3 regions of the Thermoanaerobacterium thermosulfurigenes genome follow, and region 2 is predicted to be linked to each of the others. Evidence: riboswitches for the same ligand, from Rfam matches in the RefSeq annotation. Region 2 holds a riboswitch; each other region holds the start of a gene.

Region 1 (3,285 bases), on a different contig from region 2:
CAGCACCAAGCTCAATAAAAAGATCGAGGACTTCATCAATGACTTCCTCTGGCCTTGCATCAGGTCTATCGATTTTGTTAACAACTACTATAGGTTTTAAATTAAGCTCTAAAGCCTTGCTTAATACAAATCTGGTTTGAGGCATTGGTCCTTCAAAAGCATCTACAAGCAACAATACACCATCAACCATTTTTAATACCCGTTCTACCTCACCACCAAAATCAGCATGCCCTGGTGTATCAACTATGTTTATCTTTACACCATTATACCTAATAGCTGTATTCTTTGAAAGAATAGTTATTCCTCTTTCTCTTTCTAACTCATTTGAATCCATTACTCTCTCTTCGACTTTTTCGTTCTGCCTAAAAATGCCGCTTTGCTTAAGCATACCGTCTACTAAAGTTGTTTTCCCGTGATCAACATGCGCTATTATAGCTACATTCCTTATATCGTCCCTTACAAACCCCATTTAGGTTAACTCCTTCCACACAAATGCAAATTTTATACAATATATAATGATATATTAATATGCCTAAATAGTCAACAAACTATAAAATATCGCCTAAAAAATGCATCAAAAAAAGACACATGAAAGTGCCTTTTTGTCGTTATATTTAGTTTACTGTATAACCCTTCTGGCTGCAGCATAGTGAGTGCTGTAGTAATCTTCATATAAAGAGCTTGTCATGACTTTTCCAGCACCAGATGAAGCGTGCATAAACTGCCCATTTCCTATGTATATCCCAGCATGGTTTATTATGCTGCTCCCTAATGTCTTAAAAAACACCAAATCACCAGGCTGCAAATCTGCTCTATCAACGTAAGTTCCTACTGTAGCTTGAACATCAGCAGTCCTTGGCAAACTAATACCGACGCTTTTAAAGACGTATTGAGTAAAACCAGAACAATCAAAACCCGATGGAGATTCACCACCGTAAACATACCTTGTTCCTAAAAACTCTTTACCAAAATCGATCAGCCTTGAGGCAATGCTTCTATCAACATCACCCCTTGACACCGTACTTGAAGACCTTAATGAAAGGTACTTTCCATATATCCAGCCTACAGTCCCATCTGAAAGCTTTATGTTGTACCAGCCATTATCCTGTCCAATCACTGTAACCACATCGCTATAATTTAACTGTGTGATAACCATTGACGACAAGTTTCCGCCATTTCTGACATTTACACCGTTTCCAATGACGACGCCACTTCCAAGATCTGCTGCATAAATATGTGTAAGCATCGAAGAACCTACCATAGTCATGCCGAAAACGGATACACCAAAAATAAATTTACCTAATTTGCTATTCATAGCTAATCTCCTTCCTTTTGCCTCCGGAGTTAGTTGACGGGTGCGGGATAGAAGGTACCCCTACTGCATATGGCAGATTAACCCCAAACATGAAAAATCCTCCGTACCTAAATAGGATTCGGCAAGATTGCTAATATGTACAAGTTTCTTTTATTTTATCAAAAACGATTAATAAAGTCAATGTTTTCATAATAATTTTTTAAGATTTTTTTAATAAACTCTTAATATATTTTATAAAAAATTTATAAATTTGTTACAATCTCTATAAATAAGAAGCTTGTTGTAGTATAATTTTATTTGATATACGAAAAGGAGGATATGAATGAGTCAAATAGTCATACTTCAAAAAATCGCAATAAGCATCATCATAATATTTTTCGGTTACGCAGTAAAGAAAATGAAATTTCTACCTGCAGAAACGGGAAAGGTAATAAATAGTTTTATCATATACATAACATTACCTGCCAGCATCGCAAAAGTTTTCTTGACTACAAAAGTAAATACAAACTTGTTCGTTTTAACATTATCAGGCTTTGCTTTCGGCTTCATCACTTTTCTTGTAGGCTTTTTAGCCTTTAGAAACGCAAATTTAAAAAGAGAAACAAAAGGCACTTTAATTATATCTCTCTGCGGATATAACATAGGTCTTTTCGCTTTCCCGTTTATCCAACAAATTTACGGCAACAATGGTCTTTTGCACATTGCCATGTTTGACATGGGAAATTCATTTAACGTCTTTGGAATCGCATATATCGCTGCATATGTATTTTCTCAAAGTGATAAATTAGATCTAAAGAAAGTATTTAAAAAGATCTTGTACTTTGTGCCTTTTGATACGTATATAATAGCCTTCATATTGAATATCATAGGTATTAAATTCCCAAGCTTAATCGTTAACCTGGCAGAACAAATTTCAATGCCTAATACAACATTGGCTTTGTTTGTAATAGGATACTTTCTTGATTTTAATTTAGAAAAGGATGAAATTTTATCGCTACTTAAAGGACTTGCCATTAAATATGCACCAGGCATAGCATTATTTTTTGTCTTGCCTCTGTTTTTCAATACCGCATCAATGACAATTAAAACCATAATGTTAGGAACTATCATGCCAACAGCGCTTGTAGCAGTCATATATTCTGATGAGAGAAATCTAAACACCAAACTTGCATCGATCTTTATAACGACAACGACGATTGTTGCGATTGTATTCATGTCAATTATAATGGTAAAGTGGCATTAAAAAAAAAAAGCCTTTTGAAAGGCTTTTTTTATGTAAAATATTTATTTTCATTTTGGTGCGGAGGGCGGGACTTGAACCCGCACGGAAAACTCCATACGCCCCTCAAACGTACGCGTCTGCCTATTCCGCCACCCCCGCGTCACAACATCGTTAGCACATTAGTTATTATATAATGTTTTTTTGTTTGTGTCAATACCTTTTTGTATAAATTGCGATTCATTTAGTATTATACAGACAAGCATAGATTCATGTCTGTCTATATTATCCTCTTTAATTTTGCATTCTCTATCCTTCCGGGAATTCTACCTCTTTTAGCAATAGGTTTTCCTTCCACTTCTTTAATATCCATCGTCATATCTATAGGAGATGCATCTGATATATAACTACCAACACCAAATGCATCTGCACCGCTTAATGCAAGCTCTTTTATCCTTTCTGGTGTAAGCCCACCAGACACAATGATCTTGACATTGTCAAACCCTTTTTGGTTAAGCCTCTGCCTAAGCTCATACACAAGGCTTGCTGTCACACCCCCTCTTTCCGATGGCGTATCCAATCTTATGCCATACAACCTATCTCCTAAAAATTCAGCCACTCTCAATGATTCTTCAATTTCATCTTTAAATGTATCTACTAAAATAGTTATTTTCTCATCTTTAGGCGTTATCTCACTGTAAGCCTTTGCTACAGTAAGAGTGTCGCCAGCTATCAGAAAAGCCGCATGTGG
Region 2 (3,285 bases):
CTCCTCGTTGTAAAGACCCAAGACTAACGCTGTTTTATCTATTTTATACCCCAATATTACAGCGTTTAGTATTATGTGGTGTTTGAATTTTTGCCATAGACTACTTCTTTTCCCTAAGTAATATTTTGAGTCTGCTTTTTTAGCCATTACTCCTTCCAGTTGCTTTTTACCAGTTTCCGCAAATAAAGTTTTGCCTTGTCCAAATATATAATCAGATATCCTTATTAGATTGCCTTCACTGACGATTTTACTTAAAATTTCTTTGCGCTCAATCAGTGGGTAGTTTAATAGCTCTTTTCCATCAACATATATTACATCCCATGTTATAAATATTGCGGGATTGGATTTACTTAAAAGTTCTATTTTTAGTTTGTTTTGTTGGTGTTTTCGCATCATTATGTTTCTATAACTTGGTTTATTGTCTTTTAGAACGATTAGCTCGCCATCAAGTATGGCTTCATTTGATTTTAGACATTTATTTACTTCCATAAGTTCTGGGAATTGGTGGCTTATATCTACTAGCCTTCTGTCTTGAAGTTTTGTAGAAGATGAAAGAAATGCTATTGTCCTCGAACCATCCCATTTGATTTCATACACCCAACTTGGATCGTCAAATACATTTCCCGATATAGCCAGCATAGGAGAAATTTTTTCATCCATCAGGGACATCTTTATGCACCTTTTTTCTTTTTTGATTTTTTTGCAATGTTTTCTCCTTTTACTGATTCGATGCTGGCTTTTAATGCGCTTACAAGGTCCAGGACATTTTCTTCTTTTGGCGATTCAGGTATTTCAAATTTTCTATCTTGAATTTTCGACTCGATTATTTCGATCAGGGCTTTTCTGTAGTTGTCATCATATTTTTCAGGGGAAAAATCAGATGTCAGAGTATCCACAAGTTTTATAGCCATTTTCACCTCATTTTCGTGAAGATCTACATTGCGGATAGGTGGAAGCTCATTTGTACTTCTTATTTCATCAGGAAAGTGCATTGTTTCCATAACCATGTAGTTGTCATTGAAAACTCTTATGCAGGCTAAATCTTGCTTTGAGCGGATTACTACCCGCGCGACTGCTACACGGTTTAATTTCTTCATAGAATCTCTTAAAAGTACGTATGGTTTTGCACCTATTTCATCTGGTGCGATGTAGTATGTCTTATCGAAATATATGGGGTCTATTTGCCTTAAGTCTGTAAAATCGATAATATCTATCGTTTTAACTGTTGACTTTGGAATTCTCTCTAAGTCTTCTTCATCTATGATGACAAATTTTCCTGGTTCATATTCATAGCCTTTTACGATTTCTTCATCAGAAACTTCTTTATTGCACACAGGGCAAATCTTCTCGTATTTTATGGGTGATTTGCAGTCCTTGTGAAGCTGTCTAAAATGGATGGAGTTGTCTTCTGTGGCTGCATAAAGTTTTATGGGGATGCTGACAAGGCCAAAGCTGATGGCACCCTTCCACATCGAGCGCATTTTTTCACCTTCTTTCGATATTTATTAATTAGTATAACCATGAAAAACTCACAATCTTCAGGTAATTTATGGAATGTGGTTGACTTTGATACAATTTGCCTATATAATATTAATTAATTATTAAAAATATAAATTTTTTATTAAATTTATTAAAATAAAATAAAATATGCCTAATCGAAAGAGCGGGGGATATCTTTGGGGTGAATCCGCGTATGCGGTAGGGTTGCTCTTTACCGAACCCGTCAACTAACCTCGTAGGCATAAAGAGAGGATGAATGAGTTGAATTACAAAAAAATAGTGGCAACAGCGGTAGTGTCAATAACACTTATGCAAGCGCCAAGTGCATTTGCAATGGAGCTTTTGAAATACGGTTCAAGAGGACAAGCGGTGGTTAGCTTGCAGCAAACGTTAAACAGGCTTGGCTATAGCACAGGTGGTATTGACGGAATATTTGGCAGCAAGACAAAAAGCGCAGTGATCGCACTGCAGAGAAGGTACGGACTATCTCCTGATGGAATTGTAGGACCAGCTACAGAGGCAGTATTAAATAGGACGACTGTAACTGGCGTTTCATCAAGGGGTGGTTATGAGCGCCCATCAAATTTTGACATAGTAAGTATTGCAGAAAGATATCTTGGAGTACCGTATGTTTTTGGTGGTACTACACCTGCAGGTTTTGATTGCTCTGGATTTGTTCAATACGTGTTTAGGCAAGCTGGAAAAAGCATCGGCAGAACTACGTATGACCAGTATGCAGGTGGTAGAGCTGTAAGCTTATCTGATCTTCAGCCAGGCGATATATTGTTTTTCTCTACATCAGGCGGTGGTCCTACACATGAAGGTATATACATAGGAGATAATCGTTTAATACACATGAGCGATTCCCTTAATAAGGCTGCTATTGCGGATTTTAGCGGTTGGTTTAGGACGTACTATATAGGCGCAAGAAGATATTATTAAAATTTAAAAGAGAGCATCTACATAGAGGCGTATATGTTTTTTTGATTTAACATATGCGCCTCTTTTATTTTTAGAAATTAAATAAAGTCTTAAATGGAAATCTTTGTTTTGTTGACAAGTAATGTCACAAATAACTGATTATTATAAATTTTCTACATTGACTTTTTATAACTCGCAATTACCAAAACGTTTGTTCGTTTAATATAATTAAAGCACAGTGCTGCACTGAAAGGGACCGGTCCTCACTTTATGTGAGGTGTGTAGTAGATGATAAGTTATAATGAACTGTGCTTTAAGGCTAAAAGTGGTGATAAAGATTCTGTCCATGAGATTTTAAAAAAGTTTAATCCTCTTTTGATAAAATTAGCAAAAAAGTTTCCATACGACAGTTTTGATGATATGCTTCAAGACGGAAGAGAAGTGCTTATTGCTGCTATCCATCAGTTTGATGAGAAAAAAGGCAAGGAATTCATAGCATATGGCAGTATGCAGCTTAAATTTTATTTTTTAAATGCTTATAGAAAGAAAAAATCTTTTCTCTCTTTGAATGCAAAGGCAGATGAGGAGGAAAATGAGATCATCGATTTGATAGAGAGCGATGAACTTACGCCAGAAGAAAAATTTTTTAATGATATCATGAGAAAGGATTTAAAGGAAGCTTTGAATGGCCTTACTGGAAAGCAGAAAAACATAATAATGCTTTACTTTTTCGAAAGGAAGACACTTGTTGAAATATCAAAAGAGTTGGGAGTGGGATATCAGAGTGCTGTAAAACTTAAAGACAGGGCTTTAGATAGATTAAGATTTTTGATAAAAAATGATATAATTATGTAAAATGGCTTG
Region 3 (3,285 bases), on a different contig from region 2:
TGTCTCCTGAAATTCAGATATATCAGGCAACAGAAGTTGCCGAGAATATTCATCTATGTAAAGGGGAGTAGTTCACATATATAAATATGTGGCAAAGTCAACATGCTGGTTTTAACCTGGCTTTGCCTTAAAGAATGAGACCTTTACGTAATATGTTGCACATATTATGTAATAGGTTTTATTTTTTCGGCATACTAATTACAAGGAGGCAGATTTGATGAATGCTTTAATATCGTCTTTTATTCTCGTTTTTGCATCTGAAATGGGCGACAAGTCACAGTTTATGGCTATGGCATTTGCCACATTTATAAAAGCCAGAACTGTCTTAATTAGCATATTGATCGCTGCCCTTTTAAATATGGGTATTGCAGTTTTGTTTGGCTCATTTATTACAGAGTACATACCGATAAAATACGTGAAGCTATTGGCTGCCATATCTTTTTTAATTTTCGGGTTGATTACATTAAAAAATGGCCATGAAGGACATGAAAAAATCAGAAAATCCAAATACGGTCCGGTTTTCACCATAATAAGTACATATTTTATTTCGGAATTTGGAGATAAGACACAGCTTTCGACATTAGCACTTACTGCCACATACAAAAATCCTGTATTTGTTTTATTAGGCGCTACTGCAGGAATTTTTATGGCCGATGTCATCGGAATCGTATTGGGAGTTTATTTAGGTAAGAAATTGCCGACAAGGCTTTTACACTACATATCAGCGATCATTTTTATAATATTTGGCTTTATCACTTTGTACGAAGCAAAAACATTATAAAAGCAAAATGGATACCTTTCGGTATCCATTTTGCTCCTCTTAGCCTCTCAATTTTGCATAATCTTTATCTTGCATAAGAAAATACCATATTTCCAACTCTCAATGCAACTGGCAATGACCAAAGCCACTGGTTAGTATTGCTGTCGTCAAAGTAATAAAGTGCACCGTTTGTAGGATCTACACCGTTTAAGGCATCCCTTGCAGCACTTATTGAGTCTGGTGTGGCAGGTAGATTTATCCAGCCATTTTCAACAGGCGTAAATTGATAGTAGCCATTGCTATCGACTTGATATATTACACCCTTTATGGAGTTAGGAAATATACCACTTTTTACCCTATTCACTATCACGGCACCGACAGCAACTTTAGCTTGATACGATTCACCACCAGCTTCTGCATTTATAAGCCTTGATAGAAGATCCAAATCAGCATTTGTGTATGAAATAACACCTCTTTGGACAGAACTCCTGTTTGTAGTTACATCGCTTCTTATACTTGAAGAAGTTGATGGTGTACCAGACGTCGATGCTGGTATGACAAAAACTTGACCTGGATAAATCATATCGCCTGTTAAACCATTTACATTTTTTAAAGCATCTACAGTAGTACCATACTTCATGGCAATTAAGTATAAACTATCGCCTTTTTGGACTGTATATGTGTTGTCACTGCCAGGTACAACTAATACTTGCCCCGGATATATTACTGTATTACTGATATTGTTAAGCTTCATTATTTGATTGTATGTTGTACCATAATTTAAGCCTATTTTATATAGGCTATCACCAGGCTTCACAGTATATGTTGCCGCAAATGCCGTCTGAGAAAATAAAAGAGCCGCTGCTAATGATGCAATGAGAGGCTTTACCTTAATACATTTTTTTAACATAAAAAATCCCCCTTTTGCCTCCGAGGTTAGTTGACGGGTTCGGGCAAAGGGCCGCCCTACCACTTAAGTGGATTCACCCCAAAAAAAGATCCCCCGTACCCCTTTTCGGGGATTCGGCATATTTTACTTTAATTATAAGGGGAATGCTTGTATATGTCCATATTAAACTGATGGGAATATAGGTAATTAGTGGCATTCACTGTAACCGCAAAATGGACAGTAAATACATCCGCTTTCAGGAACTAACTGAGCCCCACAATCAGGGCATTTATATTCCTTAGAAGAATTTTTTGCCTCCATCTGCTGATTCTTCGTCGCTTCTTTTTGCAACATTTATACCCTCCAATATATAGTGATTTTATAAATATATTATACCATATATTGTGTAGTATGTCACTAAAAATAAATAACAACCCCATCTATCAAATTTTGGGAATTGTTATTTTAAATTCGGATCCTTCATTTAACTTGCTTTTTACTTCAATACTTCCACCATGCAGCTCAACAATAAGTTTTGCAATAGATAGTCCTAAACCCATTCCACCAGTTTCTTTGCTTCTTGCTTTGTCAACCCTGTAAAATCTGTCAAATATATAAGGAATCTCTTCTTCAGGTATTCCAATGCCGTCGTCTTTAATTATTACGGCTACATTATTATCTGCTTCTTCTGCATAAAATTTTATGTTGCCGTCAATATCTGTATATTTTAATGCATTATCGAGAATTATTCTTAATAGCTCCTTTATAAGGTTCCTATCTGCATACACTTCCAAATTTTTATCGCAAAAAATTTCAATGTTTTTCCCATTAAAAATCACTTTAGCATCCCTGACTATTTCTGCAATCAATTCATAAACATTAAATAATTTCTTATTTATATTAAGCGTCTTGTTATCTCCTCTTGCCAGCATTAAAAGCCTTTCAATCAATATCTCCATTTCTTGCTCTTCTTTTTTTAAAGCGCCTATAGACTCTTCCAGCACATCTTTGTTGTCTTTCCCCCATCTGTCTATAAGTTCTATATATCCTTTCAAGATAGACAAAGGTGTCCTAAGCTCATGGGAAACATTTGATATAAATGCATTCTGCCTTTTAAAATAGTCTTCCAACCTATCCAGCATGTCATTAAATGTAGCAGCGAGCTTAGACAGTTCATCATTATTTCCACTAATGCTCAATCTTTTATTTAATTTTTTCTCGTCGATTGCATGAACTTCTCTCACCATATAATCAACAGGCCTTAATGCTCTACCCGTTATAAAATATCCTGCAAAAAAAGACACCAAAACTCCAATGACATCGGAAACAGCCATCATAACAAACAAAAGCTTTAAGAAAAAATACTGATTTTTTAAATCTTCATAAACCTGAATATAAAAAAATTTATTCCCAAAAGTATACTTTCTGTTTATATATGCTATATGTGTCTCATTTTTTTCTATTTTTGTAGGTACATTTATATTTTTATCATATGGTATATCAATCAAATGCGGTGAAGACACGTACACAATTTTCCCATGCGAATCCACAATCTTTAAATACATATTTTCACCTATTGACGATCCGAAAAGTAAATCTTTGTCTACACTTGTTATTATGCCATCAACCTCTTTTA

The links. Region 2 has a riboswitch for cyclic di-AMP ahead of HNR52_RS08770 (C40 family peptidase). Riboswitches for the same ligand answer to the same signal wherever they lie in the genome.
Region 1: linked by a shared signal. The riboswitch ahead of HNR52_RS09120 (C40 family peptidase) and the one ahead of HNR52_RS08770 (C40 family peptidase) in region 2 are both predicted to bind cyclic di-AMP.
Region 3: linked by a shared signal. The riboswitch ahead of HNR52_RS00010 (cell wall hydrolase) and the one ahead of HNR52_RS08770 (C40 family peptidase) in region 2 are both predicted to bind cyclic di-AMP.

What each region holds. Positions count from the first base shown of each region.
Region 1 is NZ_JBPODR010000023.1:6,569-9,853, forward strand. It holds gene typA (translational GTPase TypA) at 1-469, opposite strand, end outside; gene HNR52_RS09120 (C40 family peptidase) at 620-1,315, opposite strand; cyclic di-AMP (ydaO/yuaA leader) riboswitch at 1,319-1,449, opposite strand; gene HNR52_RS09125 (AEC family transporter) at 1,638-2,558, shown strand; tRNA gene HNR52_RS09130 (tRNA-Leu) at 2,612-2,696, opposite strand; gene HNR52_RS09135 (nicotinate phosphoribosyltransferase) at 2,815-3,285, opposite strand, start outside.
Region 2 is NZ_JBPODR010000021.1:13,888-17,172, reverse strand. It holds gene HNR52_RS08780 (ATP-dependent DNA ligase) at 1-669, opposite strand, end outside; gene ku (non-homologous end joining protein Ku) at 672-1,481, opposite strand; cyclic di-AMP (ydaO/yuaA leader) riboswitch at 1,639-1,756, shown strand; gene HNR52_RS08770 (C40 family peptidase) at 1,762-2,442, shown strand; gene HNR52_RS08765 (sigma-70 family RNA polymerase sigma factor) at 2,710-3,276, shown strand.
Region 3 is NZ_JBPODR010000001.1:220-3,504, forward strand. It holds gene HNR52_RS00005 (TMEM165/GDT1 family protein) at 218-781, shown strand; gene HNR52_RS00010 (cell wall hydrolase) at 846-1,670, opposite strand; cyclic di-AMP (ydaO/yuaA leader) riboswitch at 1,671-1,799, opposite strand; gene HNR52_RS00015 (hypothetical protein) at 1,857-2,003, opposite strand; gene HNR52_RS00020 (sensor histidine kinase) at 2,093-3,285, opposite strand, start outside.